Regions from separate parts of the Pelosinus baikalensis genome, predicted to be linked through region 1. Evidence: a T-box and tRNA genes for the amino acid it is inferred to sense, from the RefSeq annotation. Region 1 holds a T-box; the other holds one or more tRNA genes.
What was found. The T-box of region 1 lies ahead of leuS (leucine--tRNA ligase). A T-box ahead of a tRNA ligase gene usually reads a tRNA of that ligase, here a tRNA-Leu.
Positions count from the first base shown of each region.

Region 2: it has a tRNA-Leu gene. The T-box ahead of leuS (leucine--tRNA ligase) is inferred to sense a tRNA for this amino acid. The anticodon was not compared.

Region 1 covers NZ_JAJHJB010000018.1:51,984-57,493, reverse strand. The annotation lists gene LMF89_RS13670 (ThiF family adenylyltransferase) at 1-545, shown strand, start outside; gene LMF89_RS25810 (PLP-dependent transferase) at 650-772, shown strand; gene LMF89_RS13665 (hypothetical protein) at 815-1,207, opposite strand; T-box leader at 1,319-1,530, shown strand; gene leuS (leucine--tRNA ligase) at 1,581-4,061, shown strand; gene LMF89_RS13655 (NUDIX hydrolase) at 4,391-5,302, shown strand; gene LMF89_RS13650 (nicotinate phosphoribosyltransferase) at 5,393-5,510, shown strand, end outside.
Region 2 covers NZ_JAJHJB010000005.1:115,745-121,254, forward strand. The annotation lists gene LMF89_RS05665 (hypothetical protein) at 1-201, shown strand, start outside; gene LMF89_RS05670 (M48 family metallopeptidase) at 321-1,058, opposite strand; tRNA gene LMF89_RS05675 (tRNA-Leu) at 1,147-1,232, opposite strand; tRNA gene LMF89_RS05680 (tRNA-Leu) at 1,402-1,487, opposite strand; gene LMF89_RS05685 (hypothetical protein) at 1,779-2,141, shown strand; gene LMF89_RS05690 (two-component system sensor histidine kinase NtrB) at 2,550-3,689, shown strand; gene LMF89_RS05695 (L,D-transpeptidase) at 3,796-4,734, shown strand; gene polA (DNA polymerase I) at 4,961-5,510, shown strand, end outside.

The DNA.
Region 1 (5,510 bases):
CGAACATGATTCCAGGACAAACTCCATGTTATCGATGCTTCATGCCTGGAATGCCAGAAACAGGGGCTGGCGGCACTTGCAGCTCAGTTGGAGTGCTGAATATGATTACGGGTATCATTTCATCTTATGCATCGGCAGAAGCTTTAAAAATACTGGTTGGCAGTTCTGATATCAGAAAGTCAGCCCTTTTCATTGATGTTTGGAATAACTCTTTTCATAGCAAAGAGCTATCGAGGCAATCAGATTGTCCTGCCTGTGTTAAACATGAATATCATTATCTTGCTAAAGGAAAAGGTACCTATACGACTTTGCTATGCGGGCAAAAAGCAGTGCAGATTGTGCCAGGTCAGGTTCGCAAGATGGATTTTTCCGATATTCTAAAGCGTTTGGCCCATGTTGGAGAAATTCAATCCAATCCTTTTCTTTTGCGTTTGAAAATTCATGAGATAGAAATAACTCTTTTTGCTGACGGACGGGCGATTATCAAAAATGTTGAAAATGAAAATAAAGCAAAGGCCCTCTATACAGAGTATTTTGGATTGTGATCAATATGCAATGCATTACACATTTGTATATTTTTTGGATCATGACATTTAGTGATTGTCAATATGATTGTCCCGAGTGTAACTTTTCTTTCTCAGCAGTGTAGCTGCTGCCTGAAGAGCAATTAACGAGTGGTATTACAGAGGATCTTATACGCCTATCCATTGGACTGGAAGATATAGATGATTTACTGTATTATCTCGATAAAGCGCTTACTGTAAGTCAGTAATATAAAACAAACCGGTCTCTACAGTTTGAGACCGGTTTGTTTTTATACTGTTTTCATCCACTTTTCAAATTCCTCAACGACTTCCTCTCGGGCAACTTGCACGGCCTCGCCGCTCCACTCTTGTCCGGTATCCCCATCATACCAGAGGTCTTTATTGCTGAATGTACCTGTAGGGTATAATTTTTCTTGTATGGCTGTATGCATGCCATCAAGTAGGCTTTGCTTAATGGTTTTACGTGATGTTCTATGACCTGATTTTTCTGTAGGGGTTACTTCAAGACCCGTCTCCCCTTTGCTGATTTCAATATGAGATAACACTTTTCCTTGTGCTTGGGCTGCTGAAATGGACTGTCTGGCAGCACTAGTTGCTTGTTCATGGCTAATCGTATCGTCAGACACTGTAATTCTAATATTTCCTATGATTAGTTTATACATAGAATACACCTCCCAAGAAAAAATATATGCATTTTTAAAAAATATAGAACTAGATAATAGACACCAATAGTGTTAATTTGACTTTCAAGATAGGGTGGGATATAATATTATTCAAGTCCTAAGATACAGAGTAGTAGGCTTTGTTTATGGTGCAGAAAGTTGGCGGATGATGCGAGCCAGCCCTTAAATTTGCTGAACTCACTGTGGAGGATCAGCTATGAATTAGTAATAGCTGACGCTTGATTAGTGTTAACAATCATTGAGAGGATGGCAACAGCTGTCAATCAGGGTGGTATCGCGGGTGTATATAACTCGTCCCTGGCTAATAAGCCAAGGGGCGGTTTTTTATTTTTTATAAATAGGAGGATTTTAAATGAACGAAAGATATAATCCTAAAGAAATTGAATCTAAATGGCAGAAATACTGGACTGAAAATAATGCTTTTAAAACGGAACTCAATCGTCAGCGTCCAGAATATTATGTTTTAGAAATGTTTCCTTATCCTTCCGGCAATTTACATATGGGTCATGTTCGCAACTATTCCATTGGTGATGTAATTGCGAGATTCAAAAGCATGCAAGGTTATAATGTACTTCATCCTATGGGATGGGATTCTTTTGGGATGCCTGCTGAAAATGCGGCGATCAAGCATGGTGTTCATCCTGCAGAGTGGACCTGGGAAAATATCGCTAATATGCGGCGTCAACAGCAGGAATTAGGCTTATCTTATGATTGGGATCGAGAAGTGGCAACCTGTCATCCTGATTATTATCGTTGGACCCAATGGTTATTCTTATTGTTCGTAGAGCGTGGACTTGCCTATAAGAAGAAAGCTGCAGTGAATTGGTGTAATGAATGTAATACCGTGCTCGCAAATGAGCAAGTAATTGATGGTGCTTGCTGGCGCTGTGATTCTGTCGTAGTTAAAAAAGAATTAGAACAGTGGTTTTTCAAAATTACAGACTATGCGGATCGGCTTTTAAATGATCTTAGTGAGCTTAAGGGCTGGCCTGAGAGAGTTAAAACGATGCAGGAAAATTGGATTGGTCGTAGTGAAGGTGCGGAATTCAGCTTTGCTGTGGCCGGTTCTAAAGAAAAAATTGCTGTATATACAACACGACATGATACGGCTTTTGGTGTAAGTTATGTAGTATTGGCACCGGAGCATAAATTGGTAGAAAAGCTGATTGCTGGTAAAGACAATGCAGGGGAAATTCGTCAATTTGTTGATAAAGTACGCAATATGAGCGAGATTAGCCGAACCTCCAGTGAGTTTGAAAAAGAAGGTATATTTACAGGGGCTTATGCTATAAATCCGTTCACTGGTCAAGAGGTGCCAATTTGGGTAGCAAATTATGTTTTGGTGGAATATGGTACTGGGGCAGTTATGGGCGTTCCAGCCCATGATGAACGAGACTGGCAATTTGCCAATAAATATAATTTAACTAAAAAGATCGTTGTGCAGCCTGAAGGGCAAGAATTGGCACTAGACACGATGGAAGGCGCATACAGCGGCGATGGTATCATGGTCAATTCTGGGCAGTTTAGTGGTATGAAGAGTGAAGCAGGTAAAGTAGCAATCGCAAAATGGTTAGAAGAACAAGGCTATGGCAAACGCCATGTAAATTATCGTTTGCGCGATTGGCTGGTATCTCGTCAACGCTATTGGGGGGCACCAATTCCTCTTATCAATTGTGCTGACTGCGGTAGTGTGCCTGTTCCAAAGGAACAGTTACCTGTTTTATTGCCCGAGAATGTAAATTTTGCTGCAGGCTCGGTTTCGCCGTTAGCCAAGGTGGAAGAGTTTGTAAATTGTACATGCCCTAAATGTGGTGGCCCTGCGAAGCGTGAGACTGATACGATGGATACTTTTATTTGTTCCTCATGGTATTATATGCGTTATGCAGACCCTAAGAATACAAATCTTCCTTTTGATTCCTCAAAGGCTGATTATTGGGCACCTGTCGATCAATATATTGGTGGTATTGAGCATGCGATATTACATCTTTTATATTCAAGGTTTTTTACAAAAGTGCTTAAAGATGCAGGATTAGTAAATGTAAATGAGCCATTTAAGAACCTATTAACACAAGGAATGGTTATAAAAGATGGTTCCAAAATGTCTAAGTCTAAGGGTAATGTTGTGTCTCCTGAAGAAATTATTGCAAAATATGGGGCTGATACAGCTCGATTGTTTATTTTATTTGCTGCTCCGCCGGAACGTGACTTAGAATGGAATGATCAAGGCGTAGAAGGTTCTTATCGATTCCTTGGACGTCTGTGGAGAATTGTGGATCACTATGCTTCTTTCATGGCAGGAGAAGAATCGGGATATGACAATAGCACTCTTAGTAAAGAGGAACGAAATCTTAGACGTGTATTGCATGCAACGATTAAGAAAGTAACAGAAGATATTGGTGATCGCTTTAACTTTAATACCGCCATTAGTTCTATTATGGAATTAGTAAATGCAATGTATACCGCTAAGGATCAGAATCTAGCTGTCAATCCTGGGTTAGTGCGAGAACTTGTTTCAAGTTTATTATGCTTGTTAGCCCCTTTCGCGCCTCATATCACAGAAGAATTGTGGAGTGAAACCATTGGTCAAGGTAGTGTCCATAAACATATATGGCCTGTGTTTGATGAGGATGCTATAAAGTTAGAAGAAGTAGAAATTGTTGTACAGATTAATGGGAAAGTGCGGGAAAAAATTGTTGTTTCTGCCGCACTTACGCCAAAGGAATTAGAAGAAAAAGTATTAGAGCAAGAAAAAGTGCAGGTACTGATTCATGAGAAACAAGTGATAAAAGTAATTGCCATAGCAGGAAAATTAGTTAATATTGTAGTACGTTAATGAATTTATTTTAGAATGTAATGATATAGAAATAGTCCGGTCGAATATATCGATCGGACTATTTCTATATCATTACGTGGAACTGCTACTTAAAAAGAAGATATCCTTTAATTGAATCAAGAAACTTTTCTGAAAATAAATTGCCAAGAGAATCAAGGACATGTATAATAATACTAATAAGATAATATCAAAATGATAATATCAAAATGATGATATAAGAATTATCTTAAATGGAAACCGCCAATTACTCTATTTTTTTCTAAAGAAGACTTGATTCTGGTGGGGTTTTAACTTCCATCGGATATGATAATTAGCGGGAGGTTAAGGATATGAATGAATCCAAACATGGTTTTTTTAAAGATGATGGCAGCAACCATCAAATACATTCCTCGAATACGGTAGATATGGTTATTTTCAGTGCAATTGATAGTGAAGATAAAGATCCAAGACGACTGCCTGATAAGGTACTGCAAATTCTTTTGGTAAAAAAGAAAAAGGACGTATTAAAAACAAATGGCAATGCATCCCAAGAGGGAAAATGGTCTTTGCCAGGAGGGTTTGTTAATTACGAAGAAAGCATTGATGAAGCTGCTGTAAGGGAATTGAAGGAAGAAACAAACTTGGAGAATGTATATATGGAGCAGCTTTATACATGGGGGCGAGTCTATACTAACCTTCATAGAAGGGTGATAAGCACATCCTACATGGCCTTGGTAGATCGAAAAAAGTTTACTGTAAAATCAGGTGAAGATGCAGAAGATGTACGATGGTTTAATGTCCGCAGTAATGTGATTGGCAAATATAAACATCCAACGATAAATGGATATATTCTTGAGCAAACCTTTGAAATTATAATAGAAAATAAAGAAATAACCATAAAAGATCATGTGATAGTAAAAAATACAGTGGAGGGACATATCTCAAAAACAGAAAACACGTATGTCGAGAATAAAGATGGCTTAGCTTTTGAACATGCTAAAGTTATACAGTATGCTCTTGATAGGTTGAAAAATAAAGTAATGTATACAGACATTGCTTTTAGCTTGATGCCAGAATTATTTACGCTTACTGAACTGCAAAAAGTGTATGAGGTTTTATATCGCCGGGAATTAGCAGATGCTTATTTTCGAAAAAAAGTTAAACGAATGCTGACAAAAACAACATTATTATCAGAAGGCAAGCAGTTTAGACCTTCCAAGTTATATCTTTTTAATCCTCGATGGAAGGATGAAGAGGAATAATAGAGTGAGGCGCTACAAAGAAACAAAGAATCATAGTTTGTAAGTTTAAATAGTCTGTATCTTTATTCAATGTGAGAGAGGGGCAAAAAAATGGCTATATTTAATGGTGAAAGATTAGCAGCAGAAATTTTTAAAATTGAAGCAGATAAAATTCGGCGAGGCTGGTATTCTGATAAATATTTTAGTAATAATGTAATCTTATTAGAAG
Region 2 (5,510 bases), on a different contig from region 1:
TACTGGATGAAAATTCTTGCTGCTGCTGCAGGCAAAAGTATTTTTATGTATGTTGCGTTTAGTTGGTTGTTAACTTTCATTGCGATTCCCGCAAAAATTGCCGCAGGTCTACTCTTTATTATGAGTTGGCCACAATTTATAACTGGAATAATGGGTGGCATTCTTGCTGGTATGATAAAAAGACGTTTAACATTGTTGTAACTAACAATGTTAAACGTCTTTTTTGTTGAAGTATTTATTACATTTCAAATACAATATTCCCCCAGCGCCGCTTGCCTTGATCGTACCAGGGGTAAGCCTCCTTAAAATTTAAAAAAGAGCTATGTACAGCTGAAGATGGCCATGATTAGTGCTCCATTCGTGCGAAGCCATTCCCGGCATTGTTTGAAATGAGGCGAATAGTTTCCTACTTCTTGCCAAAAAGCTTGAGAATGATTCGGTATGCGCAAATGGCAAAGCTCATGAATTACCAAATAATCAATGACTTCCATCGGTGCCATGATGATTCGCCAATTATAATTGATATTGCCTTTAGAAGAGCAACTCCCCCAGCGGGTTTTTTGTTCTTTGATGGTAATTCGTTTTGGATTTACTTTTATGACCGATGCCCAAAAAGTTGTTCTTGTTACTAAGGTATTAGTAGCATAGTGGATGTACCATTGCTTAAGGATTTTTTCTGCTGTTGCATTTATATCCTTCGCAGTTAAAGGAAGAATATTCAGCATAATTTGATTTTCTTCTAAGTGAACTGGAGGTTTATGAGTATCTTTGCTCATAAATTTAAGGATATGGGGCTGTCCTAAAAACAGTATTGCGGCATTATCACAAACTGATTTATTAATGGGGTTGGCTGCTGCAGCTGCCAATTTTGTTATTTGTTTTACAATCCACTTTCTTTTTTCAAGTACTATTTTTTCAATGCCTTCCTTGGGAAAGCGGGTAGGGGCAGTAATAGTCAAATGACTGGATGAATTTAATTTTAATTGAACCGACTTTCGATTTTTCTGATATATGATAGTATATGTTAGTTGATGATTATCAATTTTAAGTGTATGCATAATATCCTTCATTAGACAGTATGGTGTAAAAATCCTGCAGAAATGAAAAAAAGCCTCTAATTATCGAAAATTAGAGGCTGTAAAATACTGGTGCCGAAGGCCGGACTCGAACCGGCACGTGGAGTACACGTCTGATTTTGAGTCAGGTGCGTCTGCCAATTCCGCCACTTCGGCATAAATTATATTGAACGCTTAGCTCAACGAATATCATGATAACATAACAGACCGTTATTGTCAAGTTGCGTAATGGAAAGTTGGGTAAAAAAGTTATAAATAGAACCAATAATGTTTTACTTTCCCATGAAAAAAAGACTTAGCATAAATGCAAAGTCTTATAAAATACTGGTGCCGAAGGCCGGACTCGAACCGGCACGTGGAGTACACGTCTGATTTTGAGTCAGGTGCGTCTGCCAATTCCGCCACTTCGGCACGTGCTAAATTGTTTGGTGTTAGGCTTTTGCTCACCAGACAATTGATATAATACCATGATAAGAATAAGCTTGTCAAGAATAATTTCTGTAGTTTGTATAATTATTTGTTTTTTGGAAACAATTGTATCATATATGGGTAGTCTCTCGGAAAATCCTTTATGAAGGCAAAGAATGAGCATAATTGACCCCTCAACTTGTATTCCTACGCTTATCGTTAAACTCATCCGTTGACCGTTACTACATGGCTGTTTTCTGAGAGTACATCTATGGAGATGAGGAGGATGGTATTATGGCAACAAAAATGGGGCGTTTACCTGTAAAAAAAGTTTTATTGAACAGCAAGACAGTTAGCGATGAAGGTGAATATGAATTTATTATTGACTGTGATTCGATTTATTTTGATGTAGGGTATGATAATGAAGGTAATTTACAATTTGTTGATCAGTATTTTTATACGGATCGTAATCCTCAAGGCGATTTAAATTCTGCTGCTGAGCAAAGTCTTTTCTTAAGTGTTGATGATAATGATTTTCCTGTGAAAAGTTATCTATTAGCGAAGCAAGAACAAGGAAATGAATGGCTGCGGTTTCATGCGGTAGTGCCTAAAACAGTTGATCCTGGATATTTTCATCAAAAATACCTTGGGGAGTAAGTAGAATAATCTTTGAATCAATTTTATATCTATAAGGGATGGCGTCTTTGCTATCCCTATTTTTTTTTTTTTTTTTTTGATAAAGCCTCATATAACTATATGTAAAAATATGGTAAAATACATTAAAAATGTAATAATATGGTAAAAAAATATAATTCAATGTTAAAATGTCCATAGCAAATAAAAGTTATTGTGTCGAAATAAAGTAGGAAGGCGAATGGGGACAAGCTTGTTAACACTAGGGTACTGGGGCTTTGCATAAGAATATTCGACAAAGCAGGCTGGTTTACTTAGAATTATGTCGCAATTTTACGAAAAGAACTTAGTCTAATTTAGCAGGACTTACAATTATTTACAAGAATATTAAGTATCACTTTAATAAATAGGAAGGTAAGGAGAGGGCAAAATATGTACTTAGCGGCAACTACGCAAAATAGATTAGTACATTTAGTAAAAGAAGATGAGTATAAAGAATATTTTGAATCGACGACAAATGGGATTATACATCTTGATCGAGAAATGCGCATAAAAAGTTTGAATCGGGAGGCGGAACGAATCGGAGGAGTGGATCATTCTGCTGTAATCGGAAAACGGGCGGAGATTATTTTTCGAAAATATGGTGAACAGTTCCTGAAAATCTTTGATGTTTCAGAATATGAGGATATTAAGACTGCTAATATTAGCTTGAAAATTAATGATCAAATTATTTATCTTCATATCGATGCATTGAGGTTGGTCGATTCTTTGGGTGATTTCAATGGTATGATCGTTATATTACAGGATGTATCTGCTGTCAGAGCTGCCATAAAGCAAATACAGACTACACAAATGCTAGTATCATTGGGGGAATTAGCAGCTGGTGTGGCGCATCATGTACGAACCCCCTTAACTACGATTAGTGGGTATCTGCAAGTTATGTTAGGGCGTATTGATGATGATAAGTATACTGTACGCCGCGATGTATTAGAAACTTTACTGGGTGAAGTGTCTTATATCAATGATGTAGTAAAAGAATTAATTCTTTTTGCAAAACCACCAGTGCAAAAAGAGCCGGGTGTTGATTTGAATCGTTTGCTGGAAGAGGCATTATTGCTAAGTTTTAAAGAGTTAGGTGGAGAAAAGATCAATATAAATAAGGAATTAGCTAAGAATCTTCCTATTATTACTGCAGATAAAAATCTTATTAAGCAAGCGATAATGAATATTATGCAAAATGCTATAGAATCCATGGATGGGGAAGGAGTATTAAGCATAAAATCGTGGATGAATGCAGAGCTTAGTATGTTGGTGCTTGCAATAAATGATACTGGGGCAGGAATAACACCGGAAATATTGTCACGTATATTTGAACCTTTTTATACAACTAAATTGGATCGAGTCGGGTTGGGGCTGCCTATTGCCAATCGTATTATTGCAGAACATGGTGGTTTTGTTAATATTAGTGTAGGTGAAAAAGGCGGTACAAAGGTACATATTTATTTGCCAATTGTTGATGATTGTACCAATCGCCTAGCAGTAGTGCATCAACAAATCTTAAACTTACAATAATGTGATCCTTGTTATTTTTAAAATATAGGAAAATTATATATCCTGTCATATGCACAGAACATCCTTCATATATGTTTAGTGTTCTTTAATTTTTGACAAAGAAGGGATGTCTGTGTTTTGTTTTTCAAGGATTGCAATCAGCATATTTTTCCTGTTGTTTTTAATCCTCTTACCGATTAGTGCTGCGGCGCAGCAAAATGATTCACCTCAGATTATTATTAATTTGCCTAGCCGCACTTTGCAATTGTATTATGGTAATTCAATGAGCAAAGAATATTATGTAGCGATTGGTAAGCCCTCTACACCAACTCCCATGGGTAATTTTTATATTGTCAGTAAGGAACGTGATCCCATTTGGATTCCCCCAGGACGTAATTATGTTGTAATGTCAGGACCTGATAATCCCTTGGGGTATCGTTGGATGGAGTTCTTACCTTTATATGGAATACATGGAACCAATGCTCCTTGGACAATTGGCATGGCAGTATCGAATGGCTGCGTGCGAATGTTAGAGGAGGAAGCGGAAGAGCTGTTTGATATTGTTACGAATGGTACGCCAGTAACAATAACTTACGAGCGGATTAAAATTGATATTGGAAAGAGTGGGAAAGCATCAATTAGGATTTATCCGGATGTTTATGGCTATAATACTATTACTTTAGCTGATGTGAATGCAAAATTAGCTGAATATGGATATAAGGGCTTTGTAAATGAAGAGTTTTTGTCAGCGATTCTAAGAGAAGAGAGTGGTAAACAAGTAGAATTTGCCAAGGAGCAGAATATAAGAATAAATCATACTCGATTGGAGCAGAAAGGAATTTTGGTTGGCAATTCCGCTTATCTGCCAGTTTGGGCTGTTGCTGCAGCCTGTAAAAGTGGTTTTATATGGGATGCTAAGAAAGAGTTAATTTGGAAAGATAATATTGCATATAAAGGTCTGATAAAAAATGATATTATTTATAGTAAAATAGAAGATATTGAAAAGTTATTTAGCTTACGGACGGATTTTCAAGAAAATGATGAGTTAGAGCTCAATAGTGATTAAAGGCAGCATTACGTAGCGTTATTAGTATCAATATAAAAAAGTGTTATTTATTAGAGTACTGATAAAAGTAACTTATTTAGCATAAAATAGAAAAAGGATGCCGGGATAGATTTCCTTCTATTCCAGCATCCTTTTTTAAATAAAAAAAATAGGAAATATAAAGGGATTTTGTAACTGTTTAGCTAAGTATATAAAGTTGAAATTTATTAATTAAGGTGGTAAGCATATGCCTGAAAAGTTTATAATCATCGATGGAAGTAGCTTGGTACATAGGGCGTTTTACGCTTTGCCCCCATTAACTACAGGTAACGGACAATATACAAATGCAGTGTATGGCTTTACAACTATGTTGGTAAAATTACTCGGTGAGTTAAAACCAGATTATATGGTTGTAGCTTTTGATAAAGGGAAAATTACTTTTCGTAATGACGTATATGCTGAATATAAGGCACAGCGTAAGCCTACGCCAAGAGAGTTATCGGAACAATTTCCATTGACGAAAGAGGTGCTGGCAGCATTAGGAATTAGAGAGCTAGAAGAAGCAGGGTATGAGGGCGACGATATTATTGGTACTTTAGCGGCTAAAGCAGGACAAGCAGGGCACGATGTGATCATTGTTACCGGCGATCGTGACGCCTTGCAATTGATTAATTCTCATACCAAAGTAATGCTAACGAAAAAAGGTATATCCGATATGGACATTTTTGATAAAGATGCTTTTTTTGCTAAATATAACGTGACCCCACAGCAACAAATTGATCTCAAGGGCTTAATGG